2 regions of the Stenotrophomonas sp. TWI1149 genome follow, and region 1 is predicted to be linked to the other one. Evidence: riboswitches for the same ligand, from Rfam matches in the RefSeq annotation. Region 1 holds a riboswitch; the other holds the start of a gene.

Region 1 (5,615 bases):
ACCGGGATACAGCGTGGTGATCTGGATGATCGGGTAATCGACCTGCGGCAGCGCCGCGACCGGCAGCAGGCGGTAGGCCATCACGCCGGACAGCAGCAGCGCCACCATCAGCAGCGTGGTCGCGACCGGGCGCTCGATGAAGGGGCGCGAGAGGTTCATGCGCCGGTCCGCGGCGGGTCCTGCTCCACCACCTCGACCTTGGCGCCGTCGCGCAGGCCGTCGATGCCTTCCACCACCACACGCTCGCCGGCGTTGAGTCCTTCGCGCACCGAGACGCGCTCGCCATCGGCCGGGCCGAGCACTACGTTGCGCAGGTGCGAGGTGGCATCGGCGGCGATCACGTAGACGTAGCTGCCCTTGCTGCCGAACTGCACGGCCGCGTTCGGAATGACCACCGCATCGCTGCTGCTGACCTGGAGGCGCACGTTGACGAACTGGTTGGGGAACAGCGACTCATCGGCATTGGCGAACTGCGCGCGCAGCTTCAGCGTGCCGGTGGCGGTGTCGATGCGGTTGTCCAGGCTGGAGAGCACGCCGTCGCCGAGCGCGTTGCGCTCTTCGCGGTCCCAGGCTTCCACGGTCAGCTGCGGATTCGCGCGTGCCGCGGCGACCACCGCCGGCAGGTCCGGCTCGGGCACGGTGAACAGCACGCTGATCGGGATGGTCTGGGTGATGGTGGCCAGCGGTTCGGTATCGCCACTGCGGACCAGGTTGCCGACGTCCACGTTGCGCAGGCCCATGCGCCCGGCCACCGGCGCGGTGATGCGGGTGTACTGCAGTTGCAGGCGTGCTTCATCCACGGCCGCCTGGTCGGTCTGGCGACGGCCCTGCAACTGGCGCACCTTGCTCTGCTGATCACTCAGGTCCTGCGCGGAGACGAAGTGCTTGCTCTGCAGTTCCGTGAAGCGCTTGAGCTGGCTCTCGGCGTTGTCGAGCTCGGCCAGGTTCTGCTGCTGGGTGCCCAGCGCACGCGACAGCTGTACCTGGAACGGGCGCGGATCGATCTCGGCCAGCAGCTCGCCGGCCTTGACGTGCTGGCCCTCGGAGAACGCCAGCCGCAGCAGCTCGCCATCCACGCGGCTGCGGATGCCCACCGTATGCAGCGGCGTCACCGTCCCGAGCGCCTTCAGGCGCACCACCAGGTCTTCCTGCGTTGCGGTGGCCACGCGTACCGGGGTGGCGGTGCTCGCAGGCGCGGCCTCGGCGGTCGGCGCGGGCGACAACACCCGCCAGGCGATCACGGCGGCGGCCAGTACGGCCACGACCAACAGCGGTTTGAACAGACGACGGGAACGCGAGGGGAGCGGGGCAGACATGGGGCATCCTGCGCGTACGCCACACGGCGAACGCGTCCATGGTTTACCGGCCCGTGGGGGCAGGCGGGGCGAAGTGGGGTTGTCTGGCGGGGCCGCTGGTCGAATGCCGCAGCGTGGCTGGATACCGACCCGGGAGGGGCGGGGGCGTCATGGTACCGCGTGTGGGTGCCTGCACTCACATGCCCTTGGTCATGGGGCAGGGCCCGGGTGGATGGGTGCATTGCGTCATCCGACCAAGGTGGTCACGGGAAGGCGCATGCATGCCGTCGGTAGGTACCGACCGTTGGTCGATACACGCCGCCACCCGACCAACGGTCGGGTGCTACCGGTGCATTGAACGTGTGTCAGGCCACCCGACCAACGGTCGGGCGCTACCGGTGCATTGAACGTGTGTCAGGCCACCCGACCAACGGTCGGGTGCTACCGGTGCATTGAACGTTCCGTTCAATGCACCTCGTCGCGGTACACGAACTTCGGCATTTCCCATTTGAAATGGATCGCCAGCAGGCGGAACAGGAAGCCGCCGCCCAGGCACCACAGCGTCGCCGCGTTGAGCGACACGCCGAGTTCCAGCAGCGCCAGGTACGCCGCACCGGTGAGCAGGGTGATCACCGCATACAGTTCTTTCTGGAAGATCAGCGGCACCTCGTTGCACAGCACATCGCGCAGCACGCCGCCGAACGCACCGGTGAGCATGCCGGCGATCAGGATGATCGGCACGGTGTGCCCGCCCTCGCGTGCGACCGCGCAGCCGATCAGGGTGAAGGCGATCAGTCCCAGCCCATCGAGCACCAGGAAGGTCCGGCGGAAATGATGCATCCAGCGGGCGACCCAGGTGGCGATCAGTGCCGCGCAGATGGTGAAGCCCAGGTATTCCGGATGTTTCACCCAGCCCAGCGGGTAGTGGCCGAGCACGATGTCGCGCAGCGAGCCGCCACCGAGCGCGGTGACGCAGGCGATGATGACCACGCCGAACAGGTCCATGCGGCGGCGGCCGGCCGACAGGGCGCCGGTCATGGCTTCGGCCGAGATGGCGATGAGGTAGATCAGGGAGAGCAGCATGGGGGTGGCTCCGGGGACACGGCAGGCGGGGACGGAAAACGCGCACGCGTCACGCCAGCGCTGCTGCACTGTCGTGGGTGGGATTCCGTTGCCGCTCCCGCTGTCCTTTTGCCTGAGAGTTCGGTGGCCAAGGCCACGTGCCCCTTCGGCGGGTCATTGAAGACCTCTCTCCAGATCGGCGTGTCGGATGCATGGTTGGTGGCTGTGCAGCCACCGGCCTGAGCGATTATGGGAGCCTGCGCCTTCGGCGGGCGCCAGCGCGGCGCCTCTCTCCTGCATCCGGGGCGGATTCTAGCAGCCGCCGGGCCCGCTCCGGGCGATAATCCCGGTATGCCCGCTGAACCCGCCCTCTGGTACCTGTACCTGCTCGAATGCCGCAACGGCAGCTATTACGCCGGCATCAGCAACGACGTGGACGCGCGCTTCCAGGCCCACCTCGCCGGTAAAGGGGCGAAATACACGCGGGCGAACCCGCCGGTGAAGGTGCTGGCGATGCGCGCCTACCCGGACCGCGCGGCGGCCTCGAAGGCCGAGTGGCAGCTCAAGCGGCAACCACGGGAGCGCAAGCTGGCGTGGCTGGCGCTGCCCGATCCCACGTAGCGCCGCGCGCGGGTTGTTCGGGGCTCCGCTGGCGGCATACCATCGAGCCATCGTTCGTTGATCCGCTTGCCCAAGCCCTGGAGTGCCATGTCCCGCGATCTGTCGTTGTACCCGGAAGATGAAAATGGCGATGTGCTCTGGAACATGCTGCAGGACGGCGACGATCTGACGATTCCGCGCGAGGTGGATTTCGCGTTGATCTTCCCGACCCAGGACGTGGCGATCGCCTTCGCCGTGCACCTGCTCAAGAACGACCAGAAGGTGTCCTTCGCCGCGTACGAGGGCAACGATGAGTTCCCATGGCAGGTGGTGGTGCATCCGCTGATGCTGCCGACGCACCAGAACATCTCGGGCTTCGAAGGCCTGCTTGCCAGCGAGGCGGTCTCCTACAGCGGCCAGGTCGACGGCTGGGGATGCCTGTCGCAGGGGTGAGCCACCGCAACGCGGCGTGATCCGTTCGAACGTCCCCCTGCCGGAGAGAATCGATGTCGACGTTGTCCCTGATGCTCGCGGTTGCCGCGGCCGCCACACAGGCGGCCCAGGGTCCTGATCCGGCCACGCTGGCCGCCATCGAAGCAACCTGCTTCGACTATGTGGATGGGCAGCTGGAAGGAAATCCCGAGCGCGTGGCGCGCTCGCTGCACCCGGACCTGGCCAAGCGCGCGATCCTGGGCGATACGCCGGACGAGCGGCTTGGCCTGCGCCGGATGTCGAAAGAGGAACTGGTCGGGTTGACCCGGGCCGGCGCGCTGAAGACGCCGAAGGCCGCGTGGAACCGGCAGTGCAAGGTGCTCGATGTCGTTGGCAACGCCGCCTCGGTGCGGCTGGAAACCCCGTGGTTCGTGGATTATTTCCACATGGGGCGGTTCGGCGAGCGCTGGGTGATCGTCAACGCGCTGTGGTACAGCAAGCCGAAGTGAGCGATGGCAGCCAGGTGCGTCCGGCTGCCACTGTTGCGGCACGGACGATCAGGGCGTCGGCGGTCGTTTCGGCCGGCGATCATCCTGCGCATCACCGAAGATGATCCGCGCGCTGCGCTGGTAGCTCCAGTACGCCACCGCCCAGTTCAGCAGCACCACGACGCGGTTGCGGAAGCCGATCAGGAAGAACACGTGCGCGGCCAGCCAGAACCACCAGGCCAGCACGCCGGAGAGCTGCAGGCGTCCGAGGTGGACGATCGCGGCCATGCGGCCGATGGTCGCCAGGTTGCCGAAGTCCTGGTAGTTGAACGGGCCCGGCGCAGGCTTGCCGGCCAGGCGTGCCTGGATCGTGGTCGCCACGTGCTTGCCCATCTGCTTGGCCGCCGGCGCGACGCCGGGCACCGGTTTGCCGTCGGCCTGGGTCAGTGCGGCGAGGTCGCCGGCGACGAAGATCTCCGGGTGGCCGTCCAGCGTGAGATCGGGCTGCACCGGCACGCGGCCGGCGCGATCCAGTGGGACGTCCAGCGTACGCGCCAGCGGTGAGGCGGCGACACCCGCGGCCCAGACCACGGTACGAGCCTCGACGAAGCGGTCGCCGAGCTGGAAGCCTTCGGCATTGATGTCGCTGACGGGGGTGCCGGTGAGCACTTCCACGCCCAGCTTCTCCAGCTGCCGACGCGCCTTGAGCGAGAGCACCTCGGGGAAGGTCGACAGCACGCGCGGGCCGGCCTCGACCAGGCGGACCTTGGCCGAGGCGGGATCGATATGGCGGAACTCATTGCGCAGCGTGTGCCGTGCGATCTCGGCCAGGGTGCCGGCCAGTTCCACGCCGGTGGGGCCACCGCCGACCACGGCGAAACTGAGCCACGCCGCTTTGCGCGCGGGATCGGGTTCGGCTTCGGCGCGCTCGAAGGCGAGCAGCAGCTTGCGGCGCAGCGCGATGGCATCGTCCAGCGTCTTCAGGCCCGGCGCATCGGCGGCCCATTCGTCGTGGCCGAAGTAGGCATGGGTGGCACCGGTGCACAGCATCAGGGTGTCGTAGGCGATCTGCGTGCCATCGGCCAGGGTCGCGGTGCGCGCCGCCTTGTCGATGTCGGTCACTTCGCCCAGCCGCACTTCAACGTTGCGCTGGTCGCCGAGGATGTGGCGCAGCGGCGCGGCGATATCCGGGGCCGACAGGCCCGCCGTGGCCACCTGGTAGAGCAGGGGCTGGAACAGGTGGTGGTTGCGACGGTCCACCAGGGTGATGCGCACGTGCGCCGAGGCGAGGGCGCGGGTGGCCCAGAGGCCGGCAAAACCACCACCGATGATGAGCAGGTGGGGCGTGGGATCGCGGGTCATGCTTCACTCCTTGGCGGGCGCCGGAGGGGGGCGGCGCAGGTCGTCTCGTGATGCGGCCCATGGTCGCACGTGAAGCGCGATGTTCACGTCGATGGCCGATACTGGGTTCAGGGGCCATCGCGCTTGCCCGATGGCCGATCCGATCCCACGCTGGAGACCGAGATGTCCGAACCGGAAAAGCGCATCGCCCTGCTGATCGATGCCGACAACGCGCCCTCGTCCAAGATCGATGCGGTGCTGGCCGAAGTCGCCCGCTACGGCGTGGCCAATGTCCGCCGCGCCTACGGCAACTGGAAGAGCCCGCGCCTGAAAGGGTGGGAATCGGTGTTGCACGAATACGCGATCCGCCCGATCCAGCAGTTCGCCTACAGCCGCG
Region 2 (5,615 bases), on a different contig from region 1:
CACACACCCCCGCCCAGCCTGCAGAATCTGAGGGCCGCTCTCCTTCAAAAGCGCGCGGGAACCGGGAGTCGGGAGGCGGGGAGTCGGCAGCAGCCCATAACAAAAACGGCCCGCTTGCGCGGGCCGTCTGCTGTTGCCTCAGGGCAGGAGGGCTTAGACCTCCACGCCCTCGTCTTCCTTGTACGCATCGACCGGGATGCAGGCGCACATCACGTTCTTGTCGCCGTAGACGTTGTCCACGCGCGCCACCGGCGGCCAGTACTTCTGCTGGCGCAGGCTGGCCAGCGGGAAGGCCGCCAGCTCGCGCGGGTAGGCGTGGGCCCACTCGCTGGCCGAGACCGCCGTGGCGGTGTGCGGGGCGTGCTTGAGCGGGTTGTCCTCGCGATCCAGGCGGCCGTCTTCGATCGCGGCGATTTCCTCGCGGATCTGGATCATCGCGTTGATGAAGCGATCCAGCTCGTGCAGCGATTCGCTTTCGGTCGGTTCCACCATCAGCGTGCCGGCGACCGGGAAGCTCAGGGTCGGAGCGTGGAAGCCGAAGTCGATCAGGCGCTTGGCCACGTCCTCGGCGCCGATGCCGGAGGTCTTCTCCAGCGGACGCACGTCCAGGATGCACTCGTGTGCCACCAGCCCGTTGCGGCCGGTGTACAGGGTCTTGAAGTGCGGGGCCAGGCGCTTGGCGATGTAGTTGGCGTTGAGCAGGGCGACCTGAGTCGCCTTGCGCAGGCCGGCGGTGCCCATCAGCGTGATGTACATCCAGCTGATCGGCAGGATCGAGGCGCTGCCGAAGCTGGCCGCGCTGACCATGCCGACATCGCCTTCGCCGCCCAGCACCTTCGGCAGGAACGGGGCGAGGTGCGACTTGACCGCACACGGGCCGACGCCCGGGCCGCCGCCGCCGTGCGGGATGCAGAAGGTCTTGTGCAGGTTCAGGTGCGACACGTCCGAGCCCCACTTGCCGGGCTTGGCTACGCCGACCAGGGCGTTCATGTTGGCGCCGTCGGTGTACACCTGGCCGCCGTGCTTGTGCACGATCTCGCAGATGTCCACCACCTCTTCCTCGAACACGCCATGCGTGGACGGGTAGGTGATCATCAGCGCGGCCAGGCGGTCGCTGTACTTCTCCGCATTGATGCGGATGTCGTCCAGGTCGACGTTGCCGTTGGCATCGGTCTTGGTCACCACGACCTTCATGCCGCACATCTGCGCCGAGGCCGGGTTGGTGCCGTGCGCCGAATCCGGGATCAGGCAGACGTCGCGGTGGCCTTCGCCGCGCGAGCGGTGGTAGGCGCGGATCGCCAGCAGGCCGGCGTATTCGCCCTGCGCACCGGAGTTCGGCTGCAGGCTGACCGCGTCGTAGCCGGTGCACTCGACCAGCATCGCTTCGAGGCCGTCGATCAGTTCCTTGTAGCCGGTGGCCTGGTCGGCCGGGGCCAGCGGATGGATGTTGGCGAACTCCGGCCAGGTCACCGGGATCATTTCGGCGGTGGCGTTGAGCTTCATGGTGCAGCTGCCCAGCGGGATCATGGTGCGATCCATGGCCAGGTCCTTGTCCGCCAGCGAACGCAGGTAACGCAGCAGTTCGTGTTCGCTGTGGTGGGTGTTGAACACCGGGTGGGTCAGGAAGGCGCTGGTGCGCACCAGATCGGCCGGCAACGCATCGGCGGTGGCCGCATCCAGTGCGTCCACGTCGACGGTCGCACCGAACAGCTGGCCGAGCGCGACGATGTCGGCGCGGGTGGCGGTTTCATCCAGGCTGATGCCGACCGCGTCGCTGTCGATCGCACGCAGGTTGATGCGCGCCGCGGCGGCCTTGGCGTGGATCGCCTTGGCGTCGATGTCCTTGACGTGCAGGGTGTCGAAGAAGTGCTCGCCCACGTTGACGCCGGCGCTGCGCAGGGCAGCGGCCAGGATCGCGGCCAGGCGGTGGGTGCGGCGGGCGATGCGGGTCAGGCCTTCCGGACCGTGGTACACGGCATACATCGAGGCCATCACCGCCAGCAGCACCTGGGCGGTACAGATGTTGGAGGTCGCCTTCTCGCGGCGGATGTGCTGCTCGCGGGTCTGCAGGGTCAGGCGGTAGGCGGCATTGCCCTGCGCATCGACCGAGACGCCGATCAGGCGGCCCGGCATCGAGCGCTTGTACGCATCGCGGCAGGCCATGAAGGCGGCGTGCGGGCCGCCGAAGCCGAACGGCACGCCGAACCGCTGCGAGTTGCCGACCACGATGTCCGCGCCCCATTCGCCGGGGGCGGCGATCAGGGTCAACGCCAGCAGGTCGGTCGCCACCGCGACCAGGCCGCCGCGCGCGTGCACGGCATCGGCCAGCGCCTTGTAGTCGCCGATATGGCCGAAGGTATCCGGGTACTGCAGCAGCACGCCGTAGGCTTCGGCGTCCATCGCCTCGGCCGGGGTGCCCACGCGCAGCACGATGCCCATCGGCTCGGCGCGGGTGCGCAGCAGTTCCAGCGTCTGCGGGTGCACCGCGTCGTGCACGAAGAAGGTGTCCGACTTCGACTTGGCCGAGCGCTTGGCCAGCGTCATCGCTTCAGCGGCGGCGGTGGCTTCATCCAGCAGCGAGGCGTTGGCGATCTCCATGCCGGTCAGGTCGGCGCACAGGGTCTGGAAGTTGATCAGCGCTTCCATGCGGCCCTGCGAGATCTCGGCCTGGTACGGGGTGTAGGCGGTGTACCACGCCGGGTTTTCCAGCACGTTGCGCAGGATGACGTTCGGGGTAAGCGTGCCGTAGTAGCCCTGGCCGATGAAGGTGCGGAAGACCTGGTTCTTGTCGGCGATGGCGCGGATCTTGGCCAGTGCCTGCACTTCGGTCAGCGACTCGGGCAGGTCCAGCGGTGCCGGCGACTTGATCCCGGCCGGGACGATCGCATCGGTCAGCGCGTCCAGCGAGGCGTGGCCGACCACGTCGAGCATCTGCGCGATTTCGGCGTCGTTGGGGCCGATGTGGCGTTCGACGAACGCGTGGCTGTGTTCAAGCTCGCGCAGGGAGGGGGTGTTCTGGGACATGGCTGGCATCTCGGAGAGTGGGCACGCACGTTCGGAAGGCGGTCGGGCCAGGGCGCGTCGCGGGCGACAGCGATCCACCGGACCTTGCGGTCTTCCTGGGTGCCCCTCTGTCCTTTTGCCTGAGAGTTTAAAAGCGCGCATCTGCGTGCTTCGTGCCCCTTCGGCGCCGGCATTCGCCGGTCTCTCCAGAGTTTTGATGCGGGTGGTATCGGGCCTGAGCGATTACGGGCGTTGCGCCTTCGGCAGCGGGTGTCCGCTTCTCCCACCATGTAGCCCGGCGATTATAGCCCAGCGCTTTCGGCCGCTGGGCCTTTCCAGCACATGAATACGGGGCCATCCGAACCCCGGAAACGTGCCCCCGGGCATGGTGCCGGGCGCGGCAAAGGCCTATGATCGCTGGATCCTCGTATTCATCTGGCGCCGCCCGTACCGGGCTGGCGCCCGCCGCGCATTGCGCACGGCCGCTGACGGAAGCCCGCATGACGCCCGCCTCACCCTCGACCCGCCGTCTGGCCCTGCTGCTTGCAGGCCTGGCGATGTTCGGTCCGTTCTCGATCGACACCATTTTCCCGGCCTTCCTGCTGCTGGGCGACCGCATGCAGGTGGACCAGGTCGCGGTGCAGCAGACCATCAGCGTGTACCTGCTGTTCTACGGCCTGATGAGCCTGGCGCACGGCCCGCTCTCGGATGCGTTCGGCCGCCGGCGGGTGATCATCGGCGGGCTGGTGCTGTTCATCGGCGCCTCGATTGGTTGTGCGCTGTCGCGCGACATGACCACGCTGCTGGTGTTCCGCGCGCTGCAGGGCGTGACCGCCGGTGTCGGCGTGATCGTGGGCCGCGCGGTGATCCGTGATCTGTACCACGGTGCCGATGCGCAGCGGTTGATGAGCCAGGTCTCGATGATCTTCGGTGTCGCGCCGGCGATCGCGCCGATCATCGGTGGCTGGATCCTGCTGGGCGGCGGCGACTGGCCGTTGATCTTCTGGTTCCTGGTGCTGTTCGGCGTGGTGCTGCTGCTGGCCACCAGCAAGTGGCTGCCCGAAACCCACCCGGTGGAAGCACGCACGCCGCTGTCGATGCGCGAACTGCTGCGCAGCTACGCGCGCATGGGATCCAACCCGCGCCTGCTGCGCCTGGCCGCGGCCGGTGCGTTCAATTTCTCCGGCATCTTCCTGTACATCGCCTCGGCGCCGGTGTTCGTGATGCAGCACCTGCAACTGGGCGAGGGCGGCTTTGCGTGGCTGTTCATTCCGACCATCGGCGGCATGACCGTGGGCTCGTTCCTGTCCGGTCGCATGGCCGGGCGGATCGTGCCGCAGCGGCAGATCGCGATCGGCTTCGCGCTGTGCGCGGTCTCGGCGCTGCTGAACTTCGGCTACGTGGTGTCGGTGCCGCAGATCGCATTGCCGTGGGCGGTGATGCCGATCTTCCTGGGCGGTGTCGGCATGGCGCTGATCTTCCCGATCCTGGCGCTGGCCGTGCTGGACATGTATCCGCATCAGCGCGGCCTGGCCTCGTCCATGCAGATGTTCATCCAGCTGATGATCAACACGGTGGTGGCCGGCGTGGTCTCGCCGATGCTCAGCAGCAACCCCCTGCATCTGGCCCTGGGCTACGCGGCGTTCTTCGCCATCGGTGGCAGCTTCTGGTACTGGGAGCGGCACGCCGAGCGCCGCCGTGAAGTACTGACGCCCATCGAGTGACCCCCCTGCCGCACAGGCCCGCCAGGGGCCGTGCGGTATCCTTGGCGCTTTGACGCAGTCCGGATTTTCCCATGTCGACCACCTCCAAACTGCGCCGCGACATCCGCCGGCGCCGCGAAACCCAGGCCGCCAACCGCGAGCAGGCCACCGCCACGCCGGTTGAGCCGCATGCCGAACTGCGGGACCAGCAGCGCACGCTGCTGGCCGGCATCGTCCGCCGGGACGGCGAGTGGGTGCTGGGCATGGATGGTCGCATCGCCGGCCAGACGCCGAGCGCGGCGCGGGTGCTGGCCCTGATCATGCAGGCCGCCGAACTGCACGAACGCCAGGGAACGCCGGTGCGCCTGGTGTATTCGGATGCACTGAAGGACGCCGCGCATGCCGAGGCGAAAGCGGACGGCATGGATTTCGAGCAGTTCAAGGTCGAGCTGGCGGCAGCCCTGAAACCGAAGTCATAACGCCGCGCCCTGCGCGGATGCGTTGGGTGGCCGTGCCCGTCCCCCGGCTGCAGTCCCCGATGTGCGCATAAAAAAACCGGCCTTGCGGCCGGTTTTTCGTTTTACCGCTGTCGCCGGGCGGGCCCCGGCGGCAGCCGTTACGGTGCCTTGGGGGCCACCGGTGCAGCCGCGGCCGTCGGAGCCTGCCAGCCACACATCTGGCCCTGGTTCTGCTGCTTGAGCCACTCGTTGACCGGGGTGAAGTACTCGATCATCGGGCCGGCATCGAGCTTGTCGCCGCCGGTGATTTCCTTCAGCGTGGCCTGCCACGGCTGGCTGGCGCCCTTGCTCAGCATCGCCCAGAACTTCTGGCCGGCTTCCTTGTTGCCGTAGAAGCTGCACTGGTGCAGCGGGCCCTTGTAGCCGGACGCATCGCACAGGCCCTTGTAGA

The links. A riboswitch is a leader RNA that binds a small molecule or an ion and turns the genes downstream of it on or off. The one in region 1 is predicted to bind glycine.
Region 2: linked by a shared signal. The riboswitch ahead of gcvP (aminomethyl-transferring glycine dehydrogenase) and the one ahead of ABE424_RS09755 (trimeric intracellular cation channel family protein) in region 1 are both predicted to bind glycine.

What each region holds. Positions count from the first base shown of each region.
Region 1 is NZ_JBDJLB010000007.1:70,886-76,500, reverse strand. It holds gene ABE424_RS09765 (MdtB/MuxB family multidrug efflux RND transporter permease subunit) at 1-159, opposite strand, end outside; gene ABE424_RS09760 (MdtA/MuxA family multidrug efflux RND transporter periplasmic adaptor subunit) at 156-1,316, opposite strand; gene ABE424_RS09755 (trimeric intracellular cation channel family protein) at 1,761-2,378, opposite strand; glycine riboswitch at 2,471-2,562, opposite strand; glycine riboswitch at 2,571-2,664, opposite strand; gene ABE424_RS09750 (GIY-YIG nuclease family protein) at 2,709-2,978, shown strand; gene ABE424_RS09745 (ribonuclease E inhibitor RraB) at 3,066-3,410, shown strand; gene ABE424_RS09740 (nuclear transport factor 2 family protein) at 3,464-3,898, shown strand; gene ABE424_RS09735 (NAD(P)/FAD-dependent oxidoreductase) at 3,947-5,239, opposite strand; gene ABE424_RS09730 (NYN domain-containing protein) at 5,402-5,615, shown strand, end outside.
Region 2 is NZ_JBDJLB010000006.1:233,258-238,872, reverse strand. It holds gene gcvP (aminomethyl-transferring glycine dehydrogenase) at 154-3,033, opposite strand; glycine riboswitch at 3,122-3,223, opposite strand; gene ABE424_RS09330 (multidrug effflux MFS transporter) at 3,504-4,727, shown strand; gene ABE424_RS09325 (hypothetical protein) at 4,799-5,185, shown strand; gene ABE424_RS09320 (M2 family metallopeptidase) at 5,323-5,615, opposite strand, start outside.